Regions from separate parts of the Mesorhizobium sp. M7A.F.Ca.CA.004.06.1.1 genome, predicted to be linked through region 2. Evidence: predicted binding sites of a transcription regulator. Region 2 holds the regulator's gene; the other holds the start of a gene.
The links. Region 2 encodes PhoB, which activates phosphate uptake and scavenging genes when phosphate is short. Its sites were predicted from a motif close to TGTCATNNANCTGTCAT; they were not measured.
Positions count from the first base shown of each region.

Region 1 (5,098 bases), on a different contig from region 2:
TGCTCGATCGCGACGCGGCTGCCTTCATGCACCAGAGTCTGTCCAGCCCCTGCCTTTCGACCATCGCGAAGGCGCAAGGCATCTGGATCGAGGACACCGCTGGCCGCCGCTTCATGGATTTCCACGGCAACAGCGTGCATCACCTCGGCTACGGCCATCCAAGGCTGGTCACGGCGATCAAAAAGCAGCTCGATGAGCTCTGCTTTGCGCCGCGCCGCTTTACCTGCGAGCCCGCCGTCGAGCTGGCGGAGAAGCTGGCGGCATTGGCGCCCGGCGATCTCGGCAAGGTGCTGTTCACCACCGGTGGTTCGGATGCCATCGAGGTCGCGCTGAAGATCGCCCGCGCCGCGACCGGCCGCTTCAAGACGGTGTCGTTCTGGGATGCGTTCCACGGGGCCGGCTTCGGCGCTGCAAGCGTCGGCGGCGAGGCGACCTTCCGCTCGCACATATCAGGCCCGATGATGACCGGCACCGAGCACGTCGCACCCTGGGACGGCTATCGCTGTCCCTATGGCCACGATTCCCTCGAAACCTCGGGGCTCGCTTGCGCCAACATGATCGCCTATGTGCTCGGCCGCGAACAGGACGTGGCGGCGGTCGTCGCAGAACCGATGCGGGCGACGCCCAACCCGCCGCCGCCCGGTTTCTGGAAGCGGGTTCGCGAAGCCTGCGACCGGCACGGCACGCTGCTGATCTTCGACGAGATCCCGACCGGGCTGGGCAAGACGGGAAAATTCTTCGCCCACGAGCATGATGATGTGACGCCCGACATCGTCGTCCTCGGCAAGTCGCTCGGCGGCGGCATCCTGCCGATCGCCGCCGTCATCGCGCGCCGCGACCTCGACGTCACCGGTGGCTTCGCGATCGGCCACTACACCCACGAGAAGAACCCGGTGACGACCCGCGCCGCACTGACGACGATCGACATCATCCTGGAGGAAGGATTGGTCGAACGCGCGGCCGAACTTGGCCGGCACATGCTGGAGCGTATGCAGCACCTGATGGCGCGCTCGCCCCATGTCGGCGACGTCAGGGGCAGGGGACTGATGGTCGGCGTCGAGCTCGTCGAGGATCGCGATACGCGCGAGCCGGCGCGCGATCTCGCCGAACGCGTCTTCTATGCTTGCCTGGGGCAGGGGCTGAGCTTCAAGGTCAGCCAGGGCAATGTGCTGACGCTGTCGCCGCCGCTGGTCATTTCGAAAGCTGATCTCGATCGTGCGCTCGACATCCTCGAGACCGCCGTGCTGGCGGCCTGACCATGAAGGCCGTGCGCACCGACCGCGAGCTCGAATGCCCCGAAATCGACGCGGGCTTGCGGGCGAGGGGGGGCGATCTGGTGGTGACTGTCCGCTCGTCCGACCCGCGTTTGCGGGCACAGACAACGGGCGTTTCGTTCGGCTGACCATAACCGTCTCCGTGCCAATCGTGGGCTTTCGCAAGCGCGAAATAGCGGCCGCAACAGGCATGCGACAGTTCCATGACGACTATCAGTAGAAGTTTGCCTGTCATAAAATAAATAGATTTTACTTATCGATCACCAATCCCCAGAGTTGACCCAACGACGACATCCACAAGCGCTACAGGGCCGCAATGTCCACCGGCGCGATCGTCACAGTGCATCGCAGAATGTGCCAACAATCAAAGGGGAACTGAGCATGAAATCGCGCAACGCAACTATCGCAATGGCCTTCGCCGCGGCATTGATGTCATCCGCCGCCTTTGCCGAAACCTCCGAACTGACAGTCTATACCGCCATTGAAGCCGAAGATCTCGCCCGCTACGCCGAGACTTTCACAAAGAGCCATCCCGACATCAAACTGAACTTTGTCCGCGACTCCACGGGTGTCGTTACCGCCAAGCTGTTGGCCGAAAAGGACAATCCGCAGGCCGACGTTGTCTGGGGCCTTGCCGCTACATCGCTTCTGGTGCTGAAGACCGAAGGCATGCTTGAGCCCTACGCGCCAAAAGGCGTCGAATTGCTCAAGCCGAAGTTTGTCGACAAGGACACGCCACCGGCCTGGGTTGGCATGGACGCCTGGGCGGCTTCGATCTGCTTCAACACCGTGGAGGGCAAAAAGCTTGGCCTCGCCGAGCCGACCAGCTGGAAAGATCTTACCAAGCCGGAATACAAGGGTCACATCGTGATGCCGAACCCGGCCTCGTCCGGCACCGGCTTCCTCGATGTATCGAGCTGGCTGCAGTTGTTCGGCGAGAAGGATGGTTGGGCCTATATGGATGCCCTGCATCAGAATATTGATGCCTACACGCATTCTGGTTCGAAGCCGTGCAAAATGGCCGCCGCCGGTGAAACCGTAATCGGCATCTCGTTCGAGTTCCGCGCCGCGAAATCGAAGAAGGAGGGCGCTCCCCTCGATATCGTCATCCCGTCCGAAGGCATCGGCTGGGACATGGAGGCATCCGCGATCGTTGCGGGAACGAAAAATCTCGAAGCCGCCAAAACGCTGCTCGACTGGTCGATCAGCAAGGAGGCCAACGAGATGTACAATGTAGGTTATGCGGTTCTGGCTATGCCGAATGTCGCCAAGCCGGTCGAATTCCTGCCCGCAGATATCGAGTCCAAGATGATCGACAATGACTTCGAGTGGGCGGCCAACCACCGCAAGGCCATTCTCGACGAGTGGACGAAGCGCTACGACGCCAAGTCTGAGCCCAAGAGCTAGACGCAGAGCATTTCGACAGGGCGCCGTCAGAGCGGCGCCCTTCTCGTAACTCTTCCCGGATGGTCAAAATGAGACACGAACCCGTCGCTGATCTATCGGCAACGCTGGCCGAGGTGCATCCCATGACCGCTGCCGGCAACACGGCTTACCTGCGGATCGAACATCTCTGGAAGGCCTTCGGCGAGTTCCATGCGCTGAAGGACATCTCGCTCGACATCAACGAAGGCGAATTCATCTGCTTTCTCGGCCCTTCGGGTTGCGGCAAGACCACGCTGCTGCGCGCCGTCGCCGGCCTCGACCTGCAGACCAGAGGCGTCGTCCGCCAGGGGGGCAGGGATATCTCAACGCTGCCGCCGTCAAAACGCGACTACGGCATCGTGTTTCAGTCCTACGCGCTGTTTCCCAATCTGACGATTGAAAGGAACATCGCCTTTGGCCTGGAAAACACCAAACGGCCGCGCGCCGAGATCGATGCCCGCGTCAAGGAATTGCTCATGCTGGTCGGCTTGCCCGATCAGGCGAAGAAATACCCAGCGCAGCTTTCCGGCGGGCAGCAGCAGCGCATCGCGCTCGCCCGGGCCATCGCCACCTCGCCCGGCCTGCTTCTGCTCGACGAGCCGCTGTCGGCGCTCGACGCCAAGGTGCGCGTGCACTTGCGCCACGAGATCAAGGGGCTGCAGCGCAAGCTCGGCGTCACCACGATCATGGTTACGCACGACCAGGAAGAAGCATTGTCGTTGGCCGACCGCATTGTAGTCATGAACCATGGCGTCATCGAGCAGGTCGGCAGCCCGACTGAAATCTATCGCCATCCCAGGACGCTGTTCGTCGCCGATTTCATCGGCGAGACCAACAAGTTCGATGCGACGGTAGGAGCAGATTCGGTAGGCTTCGGGACGAAGGCTTTCAGATGCGCGCCGCACAGCTTTGCGAACGGCGAAGCAGTCGTCGCCGCCATTCGACCGGAAGACGTGATTCCACACGGGCCGGGTTCGCGCTCGCCTGGAGCACCCGATGTGGTGAAGACTTCGGAAAACCTGATCGAAGTGACCGTCGGTGAAATGGAATTCCTGGGTTCGTTCTGGCGCACCCGGCTGCGCGGCGGAGAGCTTGGAGACGAGATTCTGATCGCCGATTTCTCGGTCAACGCCACGCGGCGTCTCGGCCTCGCCGAAGGCGGAGCGCTAACGGTGGAACTGCCCGCCGACCGACTGCTTGTCTTCCCGCAAGGAGAGCGCCATGGCGGCGGCAACTGATATCCTGATGCCGTCCGGTCGGGCGCTTCGACAGTCGCTCGACAAGGACGAGTTGATCAAGCGCGGCCTGCTGGTCGTCATCTCGTTCTATCTGGTCCTGTCGCTGGCAGCCCCGCTCTACGTGATGCTGTCGAAATCGTTCTCGACCTACAGCTTCGATCTTGGCGCGTTCGAATTCCAGGTCAGCGACAAGCTCGGCAATTTCGGCGAGCCAGTGACGGCCGCCGCTCTGAACGAGAAACTCGCCGCGGTCCCGCTAGAAAAGCTTGCGACCAGTTCCGATGGTCGGCTGCCGGCCACCAGCTTCTTTCCGGATTTCAGTTTCCGCAGCCCGGTCAAATACAAGGTCCGCGGCACCACCGATGACGCTTATTTCCTGATCGGCACGCAACTCCATCGCGGCACCGAATGGCAGGAAGTCGATTCGAACACCTTTCGGCGCATTATGCTGAGGCCCGCGCGCGAGCTTGGGTTGGACAACTACACAACCTACTTCTCGACGCCAACGCTGTTCCGCTCGATCCAGAACTCCTTCCTGATCGCGCTGATCAGCACCATCATCACGGTCGGCATAGCCTTCGGCTTCGCCTACGCTTTGAACCGAAGCAAGATGCGCTTCAAGGGCCTATTCAGGCTCATCGCCATGGCTCCCATCCTGGTGCCGTCGCTACTGCCCGGCATCGCCCTCATCTATCTGTTCGGCAACCAGGGCCTGTTGAAAAGCGTGCTTGGCGGCATATCGATCTACGGTCCGTTGGGGATTGTCGTCGGCTCGATATTCTTCACCTTTCCCCATGCTCTGATCATTATCTCGACGGCACTGGCGATCTCCGACCAGCGCCAATATGAAGCCGCCGCTTCGCTGCGCGCCAGCAAGTGGCGGACGTTCTGGGTCGTTACCATTCCGGGCGCGCGCTACGGTTTGATCTCCGCGGCGTTTGTCGTGTTTACGCTCGTCATCACCGATTTCGGCTTGCCGAAGGTCATCGGCGGCCAGTTCAACGTGCTCGCCGTCGATATCTACAAGCAAGTGATTGGTCAGCAGAATTTCGAGATGGGGGCGGTGGTCTCGGTCATCTTGCTGATCCCGGCCATCGCCGCCTTCGTCGTCGACCGCCTGGTCCAGCGTAGGCAGGTTTCGCTCCTGTCGGCCCGCTCGGT
Region 1 covers NZ_RZPQ01000046.1:7,788-12,885, reverse strand. The annotation lists gene EN906_RS05390 (aspartate aminotransferase family protein) at 1-1,256, shown strand, start outside; gene EN906_RS05385 (putative 2-aminoethylphosphonate ABC transporter substrate-binding protein) at 1,656-2,681, shown strand; gene EN906_RS05380 (putative 2-aminoethylphosphonate ABC transporter ATP-binding protein) at 2,804-3,937, shown strand; gene EN906_RS05375 (putative 2-aminoethylphosphonate ABC transporter permease subunit) at 3,921-5,098, shown strand, end outside.
Region 1: EN906_RS05385 (putative 2-aminoethylphosphonate ABC transporter substrate-binding protein) is a predicted target of PhoB. The motif match lies at 1,467-1,483, and genes of this name have one in related genera.

Region 2 (9,031 bases):
ACTCCAGGTGCCCGTCAGCATTTTCGCGACCGCCGAGCAATGTGTGGCCGAGCGCCCATTCGTCTTGGGCGACGTGCAAGGGCAGGCTGATCACATCGTCGCCAAATGTCTTGCCGTCGATCCGGTGCTTGAAGACGACTATGATCAGATCGTCTGGAACGTGCGCGCCGATGGTACGCTTGACGCTTCATTGGCAATTTCCAGCCTGGTAATGGCGTCGAACGCGGCAGGCCCAGAAAAAGACTATCTTCACCAACAATAGATTGCAGCAGCAAAGGCCGTCATTTCATGCTAAATGGCAGCTGGAGCTTTACCAAGTGAGGACAAAAAGTGAGGAGTGACTCTATGCGGAAGATGATTATTGCCCTGGTTGCGGTGGTTGCCGTCAGCGGCTGCACCTCGACCGAACAGGACGTGGTTGGCGGCGGCTTGATCGGCGCCGGTGTCGGCGGCTTGGTCGGCGGCGGCAAGGGCGCGCTGATCGGCGCGGCCGTTGGCGCCGGTTCCGGCCTGCTGGTGCGCAATCTGCGCAACGGCTATTGCCAATATCGCGATCATCGCGGCCGGATCTACACGGCTCGCTGCAACTAATTCGGCGATAATCGAAACGTCGATCCGGAGGCTGGTCTGCTGGCCTTCGGATTTTTCATGTCCGGACGCTTGATCCTTTTCGGGAGAAGGTCGCGCTCAATTGGCGAGTGGAATTTTGATTTCCACGTTCAGCCCATTGGCCTGGTAGTCGCGCTTGATCGTACCGCGTAATTCGCGCGTCACGTTGAGATCGATCAGCTTGGTGCCGAAGCCGGTTTCGGCGGGAGCTTCGAGTTTCTTCTGCCCGTTTTCGCGCCAGTTGAGGGCCAGCGTCCTGTCGCGCCCACGCCCCTCCAGAGACCAATCCACTTTCAGTGCCCCCACGGAATTGCCGGCTTCGCCGTATTTCAGCGCATTCGTCGCCAGTTCGTGGAAGGTCAGGCCGAGCGCTTGCGTCGTGGTTTCGTCAAGCAGCACTTGCGGCCCTGACAGCAGCCCCTCGGGCAACTCCTTGCCGAACACCTGGCCGAGTTCGATGCGCAAGAGATCGCCAAGATCGGCCTTCTGCCAGCGAGAGCGCGTCAGCATGTCCTGGGACGCTGCCATCGCCTGCAGCCTGGCCGAGAAAGATGCGGAAAACTCGTTGACGTCGGTAGCCCGCGATGCCGTCTGGCGCGCGATCGCCAGCACCCTGGTGATCGAATTCTTGATGCGATGCTTCATCTCCTGCAGCATCAGGTCTTTTTCGATCAGGCTCTTTTCCGTGGTTTCGTGCAACCGCGACGCTGCCTCATAGGCCCGCTCCTGATATCGCGCCACCAGCGCGATGGCGCCCGCCAACAGCAGGCCGAATAGCCCCAGCATCACCGGAATGGCGCGCGACGACGGCTGCGAGAAGGCGCTTGTCGGCCGGAACAGGACAGTCCATGGCCGTCCGGCGACGATGATCTTTCGGGTGACCAGCAGCCTGTCCCCGAAAGTCGAAGCCGGCGGCGTCTCCGACCGGAACAGCAGATTGTCGCCGCTCACGGCACCATCGCCGTCATAGATTTCGGTGTTGACCGGCAGTAGCGGCGACCGGCTGAGCGCGGTCTGGAACAGATCGCGAGCCCGGAAGGCCGCATAGAGAAAACCTGATGTCGAGGATCTCGAAGCATTGATGACGTCGGGAGCGGTTTCGACATTGAGCCGCACGAAAACGAAGAAGCCGGTGAACGTCTGCGAGGCGCCCGTGTCCTGGCCCAGTTGCACCAACCCGCTGGCGTGCTGCTGGTCGTCGGACATCGCCTTTTCGATCGCCACACGCCGCATCGGTTCGCTGAACATGTCGTAGCCGATGGCGGCTTGGTTGGATGGATCCAGCGGTTCGAACAGCACGATAGGGGTACGCCAGGGTTGCGTGGTATCCGGGTAGATTGGATGACTGACGCCATAATCGTGCAGCATATCGCGTTCGACCGTCGCCTTGTCGCCCGTCTTTGCCAGCCTGAGGAAACCGATGCCGCGCAAGCCGGCGAAATTCTTGTCGACATCGAGCGCGTTGAAGAACGCCTTGAACTCATTGCGAGAAATATCGCCATTGCGGGCGTCGAACAGGGCCTGCGTCGAGCGCAGCAGCGACAGATGCAGGTCGATGCGGCTCTCGATCCGGTTGAGCGCGTCGTCGGCAGTCGCCTCGAACTTGATGCGCGCGGCTTCCTGTGTGGCGAAATAGGCGAAACCTGCCATCACCATGCTGATTAGTGCGACGGCGATAAAGGCGATGATCGGGAAAAGCTTCTTCAACGGATCGTGCGGTCCCTGAGCGATATCGGACCTTTATGGGCAAGTCGCCGTGCCAACACAATGCCACGGCCAAGCCATCCTTACGGCTGGCATATCACGTGTCCGGCAACGGCGAGCTGGCTTGATCTCAGGCTGCGATCTTCAGCGCACCCGGTCCTGGAATGGCGCCCGGCGGGCATTTGCCAAGAATGATCATCCCCAGCACCTCGTCCTGGGTGACATCGGTGGTGCGGGCGGTGCCAACGACCTGACCGTTCTTCATGACGCAGACCCGGTCGGCAAGCTCGAACACATCGTGGATGTCGTGGCTGATCAGGAAGATGCCGATGCCATCGGACTTGAGCTGCTTGACCAGTTCGCCGACCTGCGCCGTTTCCTGCGGACCAAGCGCCGCCGTCGGCTCGTCCATGATCAGGATGCGGGCGTTGAACAGGATCGCACGCGCGATCGCCACCGATTGCCGCTGGCCGCCCGACAGCTTGATCACCGGCTCCTTGAAGCGCTGGAAGCGGGGATTGAGCCGGCCCATCACCTTGCGCGCCTCGGCCTCCATGGCAACGTCGTCGAGCGTACCCCAGGCGGTCATCAGCTCGCGGCCGAGGAACAGATTGGCGGCGGCGTCGACATTGTCGGCCAACGCCAGCGTCTGGTAGATCGTCTCGATGCCGTATTTCTTGGCGTCGCGTGGATTGGAGATCGATGCCTCCTCGCCGTTGACGAAGATCTGGCCCGAATCGCGCTTGTAGGCGCCGGACAGGATCTTGATCAATGTCGACTTGCCGGCGCCATTGTGGCCGAGCAGCGCCACGACCTCGCCGGGGAAAAGATCGATCGAGGCGTCGTCGACGGCGCGGATGCCGCCAAACGCGATCGAGATGTTCCTCATGTCGATCAGCGCGGTGGCTGCAGGAGCAGTCTTGTCATTCATGGCATGCCCTCCTAGACGCGCTTGCGATAGACGGTGTCGAGCCACACGGCGATGACCAGTACGGCCCCGACGACGATGCTCTGCAGCGGCGAGTCGACGCCGAGCAGCACCATGCCGGACTGCAGCGACTGCATCAGCAGGGCGCCCAGCATGGCGCCGATGATCGTTCCCGATCCGCCGGCAAGCGACGTGCCGCCGATCACGGCGGCTGCAATGACGAGCAGTTCGTCGAGCGTTCCAAGCACGTTGGTGGCCGAATTCTGCCGGGCCGAGGAGATCGCCGCGGCAATCGTGGCCAGCACGCCCATGATCATGAACACCTTCATGGTGATCCATCGCGTGTTGATGCCGGCGAGATTGGCCGCCTCGGGATTGCCGCCGATGGCGAACACATAGCGGCCGAAACGGGTGCGGTTGGTGATGAAGGTCATGACCAGCCCGACGGCGACAGCCATCAGCACCGGTATCGCGATACCGTGGGCGATGAACAGGCCGCCTTCGGGAACGGTGATGTTGTTGGCGGCCGCATATCTGTTCACGATGCCGATCGGCCAGGGGTAGGAGTTGGCGAGCCAGACCGCACCCATGATGGCGCCGCAGGTGACGACTCCAAGCAGCGCCTCGGCCCAGATCGGACGTAGCGGAAACCGGAAACGCTTGCGCTGCACCCGCCCGTTGAACAGCCCAAACACCACGGCGAGGCAGGCGACGATCCCAACGACCCAGCTCCAGGTCGCGCCGATCGATCCCGCCGGCCCACCGCCCATCAGCTGAAAAGTGGCGTTAAGCGGCGCCACGGTCTGGCCTGAAGTGACCCACCAGGCGGCACCGCGCCAGACCAGCAGGCCGCCCAGCGTCACGATAAAGGCGGGCACTTCGAGATAGGCGATGACGAAGCCTTGAAAAGCGCCGATCAACAGGCCGAGCGCCAGGCCGATGACCAGTGCCAGGACCCAGATCCACGGGTTGCCGAGTTCGAGCCCGACAAAGCGCACCAGGAAATGCACCTGGGCAAATCCCATCACCATGCCGATCAGGCCCTCGGCGGAACCGACCGACAGGTCGATGTTGCGCATGACGATGACCAGCACCATGCCGCAGGCCATGATGGCAACCGCGGATGTCTGCACCGACAGGTTCCACAGATTGCGCGGCGTGAGAAAGGTGCGGCTGTCGAAATCGAGCGGATTGACGCCAAGGCGCAGGCTGGAAATGACATGCAGCCCAATCCAGATAACCAGCAGCGCGCCGATCATGCCGAGCATGCGGGTGTCGATCTCGGTCGCCTTCAGGAACCGGGCGACGGCGCCGAGTTCCGACGCGCGCGCCGTATCGGTCTGCGGGTTTGACGTCGTATCGGTCATGGTTTCCTCCCACCGGCTGGCCGTCTGACGCGCATGCCGGAGCCCAGCCTAGAAGCTATCCGCATGATGCGGAAACAGAATTCTTTGAGAAAACGCCGCGGCTTTTGGGCCGCGGCGTTCAGATATTGCAAAGTGGTACGGATCAGTTGCAGGCCGCCACGGTGCCGGCGGCGACACCCGCGCAGACTTCGTCCTTCTTGATCCAGCCGGCGTCGATGACGACGTTGAGATTGTCCTTGGTGATGGCAACCGGGGTCAGGAACAGCGACTTGACGGTGTTGCCGCCCGGCGTCGTGAAGTCCTTGGCGCCGGCGATGTCGCTCGTCTTCTTGCCGTCGGCCAGTTGCGAGGCGATCTCGGCGGCATTCTTGCCGAGCTCCCGCGCGTCCTTCCACACCGACACGGTTTGCGTGCCGAGGGCGATGCGGTTCAGCGCGGCGTGGTCGCCGTCCTGACCCGAGACCGGCACGGTGCCGGCCAAGCCTTGAGCCGTCAGCGCCGCGACGACGCCACCGGCAGTGCCGTCATTGGCCGCGACCACCGCGTCGACCTTGTTGTCGTTGGCGGTCAGGAACTGCTCCATGTTCTTCTGGGCGTTGGCGGGCAGCCAGCCATCCGTGTAGGCTTCGCCGACATTCTTGATCTTGCCGCTGTCGATGGCTTCCTTGAGCACTTCCATCGAGCCCGAGAACAGGAAGTCGGCATTGGGATCGGCACCGGAGCCCTTGATGAAGACGTAGTTGCCTTCCGGCTTGACCTTGAACACTTCGCGGGCCTGCATGCGGCCGACTTCCTTGTTGTCGAAGGTCAGATAGAAGACGTCCTTGTTCTCGATCAGCCGGTCATAGCCGACGACCGGAATGCCTTCGTCCAGCGCCTTCTGCACGGCCGGGCCGATGGCCGAAGCGTCCTGCGCCAGGATGATCAGGGAATTAGCGCCCTGCGAGATCAGGCTTTCGACATCGGTAAGCTGCTTGCCGGGATTGGACTGCGCATCGGCGGAGATGTACTTGTCGCCGGCGGCCTCGATCGCCGTCTTCATGGCGGCCTCGTCGGTCTTCCAGCGTTCTTCCTGGAAGTTGGACCACGAAACGCCGACAACCTTGTCCTTCGCCTGCGCGACAGACGCGAGCGTCAGCGACATGGCGGCACCCGCCAGGATGGCGGCCGTGAATCTTTTCATATTATCCTCCCTGCGCCGCGTATGGCGCGACCAAACTGACCCGAGGGCCGGCACAGAGGCTCTATTTTTTCGAGCCTCGAAAAAATACTGGGCCAACGCCCGAACGCTGTCAACATCGATTCTGATGGATTTTGATGTCATTTCGAGTTTTTTTCGAGTCTCGGAATAAATAAATGACACGGCATGCAGCTTCTGCCAGTATTTACCGGCGTCACCGACAGCGTTCCAGGGGCAGGAGGAACCGCGGCGACCGGGAGGATATGAAAGAACATGTCGGTCGGAATCCGCCACGACGATCTGCGCCGCCGCAACCGCGCCATGGTGATCGCGGCAGTGCGCCGCGCCGGACAGCCGTCACGAACCGAGATCGCCGCGACCACAAGCCTCAGCCATTCGACCATCTCGGCGATTTCATCCGACCTGATCGTCGAAGGCATCCTGACCGAAAGCAAGCCGAGCGAGGCCGGCTCGCTCAAACGCGGCCGGCCGCAGGTCGGCCTCAGTCTCAATCCGGAAGCGGCCGCGGTAATGACCGTGGTGCTGTCGCTGAACTTCCTCTCCGTCGCCGTCATCGACTATGCCGGCCAGGTGATATCCGAGGAACAGCGCCGGCTGGACACGCTGACGATGTCGCGCGAGTCGCTGATCGGGGAATGCACGGCCATCGTGCGGCGCCGCCTGGCAGATCCCGACCTGGACGTGCGCAGCATCGCCCGCATCGCGCTGGCCATCCAGGGCATCACCGACACCCGTGCCCGCGCCATGCTGTGGTCGCCGATCACGCCGCACACCGACATCGCCTTCGCTGACATATTCGAAGACGAGTTCGGCATCCCTGCCATAATGGAGAACGACTGCAACATGATGGCGGTGGCGCTGCGCTGGCGCGACCCCGATCGTTACCGCGACGATTTCATCGCTATCCTTTTGTCGCACGGCATCGGCATGGGACTGGTGCTGAAGGGCGAATTGTTCACCGGCACCCATTCTTCGGGCGGCGAATTCGGCCACATGATCCATCGGCCGAACGGCGCGCTATGTCGCTGCGGACGGCGCGGCTGCGTCGAAGCCTATGCGGGCAATTACGCCATCTGGCGCAACGCCAGGCAGATGGGCGAGGATGCAGAACCCGTCGCCGATGTCAGCGACGCCGACATGCGCGCCCTGGCTGCCGCGGCCCGCGAAGGTGACGGACCCGAACGGGAAGCCTATCGCAAGGCCGGCGAAGCGCTCGGCTACGGCCTCGGCAGCCTGTTCGCGCTGATCGATCCGGCGCCGGTCGCCATGGTCGGTGTCAGCGCCGCCGCCTTCGACCTGATCGAGCCGGCATTGCGGCAAGCGATTGCCCAGACCGCCGGCGGCCAGCATTCCAAATCGATTTCCTTCGACACCGAGCCGAACGAACTGCCGCTGATCCGCGAAGGCTGCGCCATGCGGGCGCTGATCTTCGTCGATCAGGAGATTTTTGCGCCGGGCGTGCAGGCGAGATCCGGTTTCGGCGGCAAGAACGTGGCGTGAGTTCAAACGAGGGAGTTCAGTCCTCTCGGATGGCGTATCCGGCCCCACGGATCGTGCGGATGACATCAGGCATACGGCCATTGTTGACCGCCTTGCGCAGCCGGCCGACATGCACGTCGACCGTGCGCTCGTCGATGTAGATCGTCTCGCCCCAGACATTGTCGAGCAGCTGGCTGCGCGAGAACACGCGGCCTGGATGGCGCATCATGAATTCGAGCAGGCGGAATTCCGTCGGCCCAAGCCGGATCTCGCTCTTCTTGCGATAGACACGGTGCGACTCGCGATCGAGCACGATATCGCCGACCTTTAGCACGCTGGACAGCACTTCCGGCTTGGCCCGGCGCAGCAGCGCCTTGACCCTGGCCATGAACTCCGGCGTCGAGAAGGGCTTGACCAGATAGTCGTCGGCGCCGGTCGACAGGCCGCGCACGCGGTCGCTTTCCTCGCCTCGCGCGGTCAGCATGATGATCGGCAGCCGCTCGGTCTCGGGACGCATTCGCAGGCGCCGGCAGAGTTCGATGCCCGAAACCGCAGGCACCATCCAGTCGAGCACCAGAAGATCGGGAACGTTCTCCTGCAGCCGGATTTCGGCCTCATCGCCGCGCGTCACCACCTCGACCTGGTAACCTTCGGATTCAAGATTGTAGCGGAGCAGCACGCCTAGCGGCTCCTCATCCTCCACCACCATGATGCGTGGTGCGATCATCGGCTGGTCACCCTTGTTATGCCGCTGGCGCGGACATTGCCGTCTCGTCCTGCTTCGGACGATTGGCTGGCAGCTGCGTGCCGGTCAAAACATAGTAGGCATTTTCGGCGATGTTGGTCACGTGGTCGCCGATCCGCTCGAGGTTCTTGGCGCAAAACAACAGGTGCGTGCACGCCGTGATGTTGCGGGGATCTTCCATCATGTAGGTCAGCAGCTCGCGGAACACCGAGGTGTATTTGACGTCGATGCGTTCATCATTGTTTCTGAGCGTGGCAAGCGCTGCCGCGTCAGCGGCGGCATACTCGTCGACGACCCCCTGCACCTGGATCAGCACCAGCTGCGCCATCGCGTCGATCGAATGCGAAAGATCGTGCGGCGTGACGCTCAGCCCGACAGTGCCGACGCGCTTGGCGATGTTCTTGGCAAGGTCGCCGATGCGCTCGAGGTCGCCGGCCATGCGGATCGAACCGACCACCGCACGCAGATCGTTGGCCATTGGCTGGCGCTTGGCGATCAGCGTGATGGCGCGATCGTCCAGCTCGCGCTGGCGGGCATCCATGATCGCATCGTCGGAAACCACGCGCTGCGCCAGCGCATTGTCCGAATTGAGCAAAGCCTTGGTCGAGCCACTGACCATCGAGCGGGCGAGATCGCCCATGTCGCGGATCAGCTGGCTGATCTGCTCCAGATCCTCATCGAAAGATGCAACGGTATGTTCACCCATGATCTTCGTCCCTCATATGCCTGAGCTCAGCCGAACCGGCCGGTGATGTAGTCCTGGGTGCGTTTGTCGTCGGGGGTGGTGAACATCTTGTCGGTGGCGCCCTCCTCGACCAGATAGCCTAGATGGAACATCGCGGTGCGCTGCGACACGCGCGCTGCCTGCTGCATCGAATGGGTGACGATGACGATCGTATAGTTCTGGCGCAGTTCGTCGATCAGTTCCTCGACGCGAGCAGTGGCGATCGGGTCGAGCGCCGAACACGGTTCGTCCATCAGGATCACCTCGGGTGACA
Region 2 covers NZ_RZPQ01000136.1:522-9,552, reverse strand. The annotation lists gene EN906_RS11255 (hypothetical protein) at 1-262, shown strand, start outside; gene EN906_RS11250 (membrane lipoprotein lipid attachment site-containing protein) at 346-591, shown strand; gene EN906_RS11245 (CHASE domain-containing protein) at 688-2,316, opposite strand; gene EN906_RS11240 (ATP-binding cassette domain-containing protein) at 2,444-3,244, opposite strand; gene EN906_RS11235 (sugar ABC transporter permease) at 3,256-4,608, opposite strand; gene xylF (D-xylose ABC transporter substrate-binding protein) at 4,751-5,791, opposite strand; gene EN906_RS11225 (ROK family protein) at 6,062-7,309, shown strand; gene phoB (phosphate regulon transcriptional regulator PhoB) at 7,326-8,015, opposite strand; gene phoU (phosphate signaling complex protein PhoU) at 8,032-8,739, opposite strand; gene pstB (phosphate ABC transporter ATP-binding protein PstB) at 8,766-9,031, opposite strand, start outside.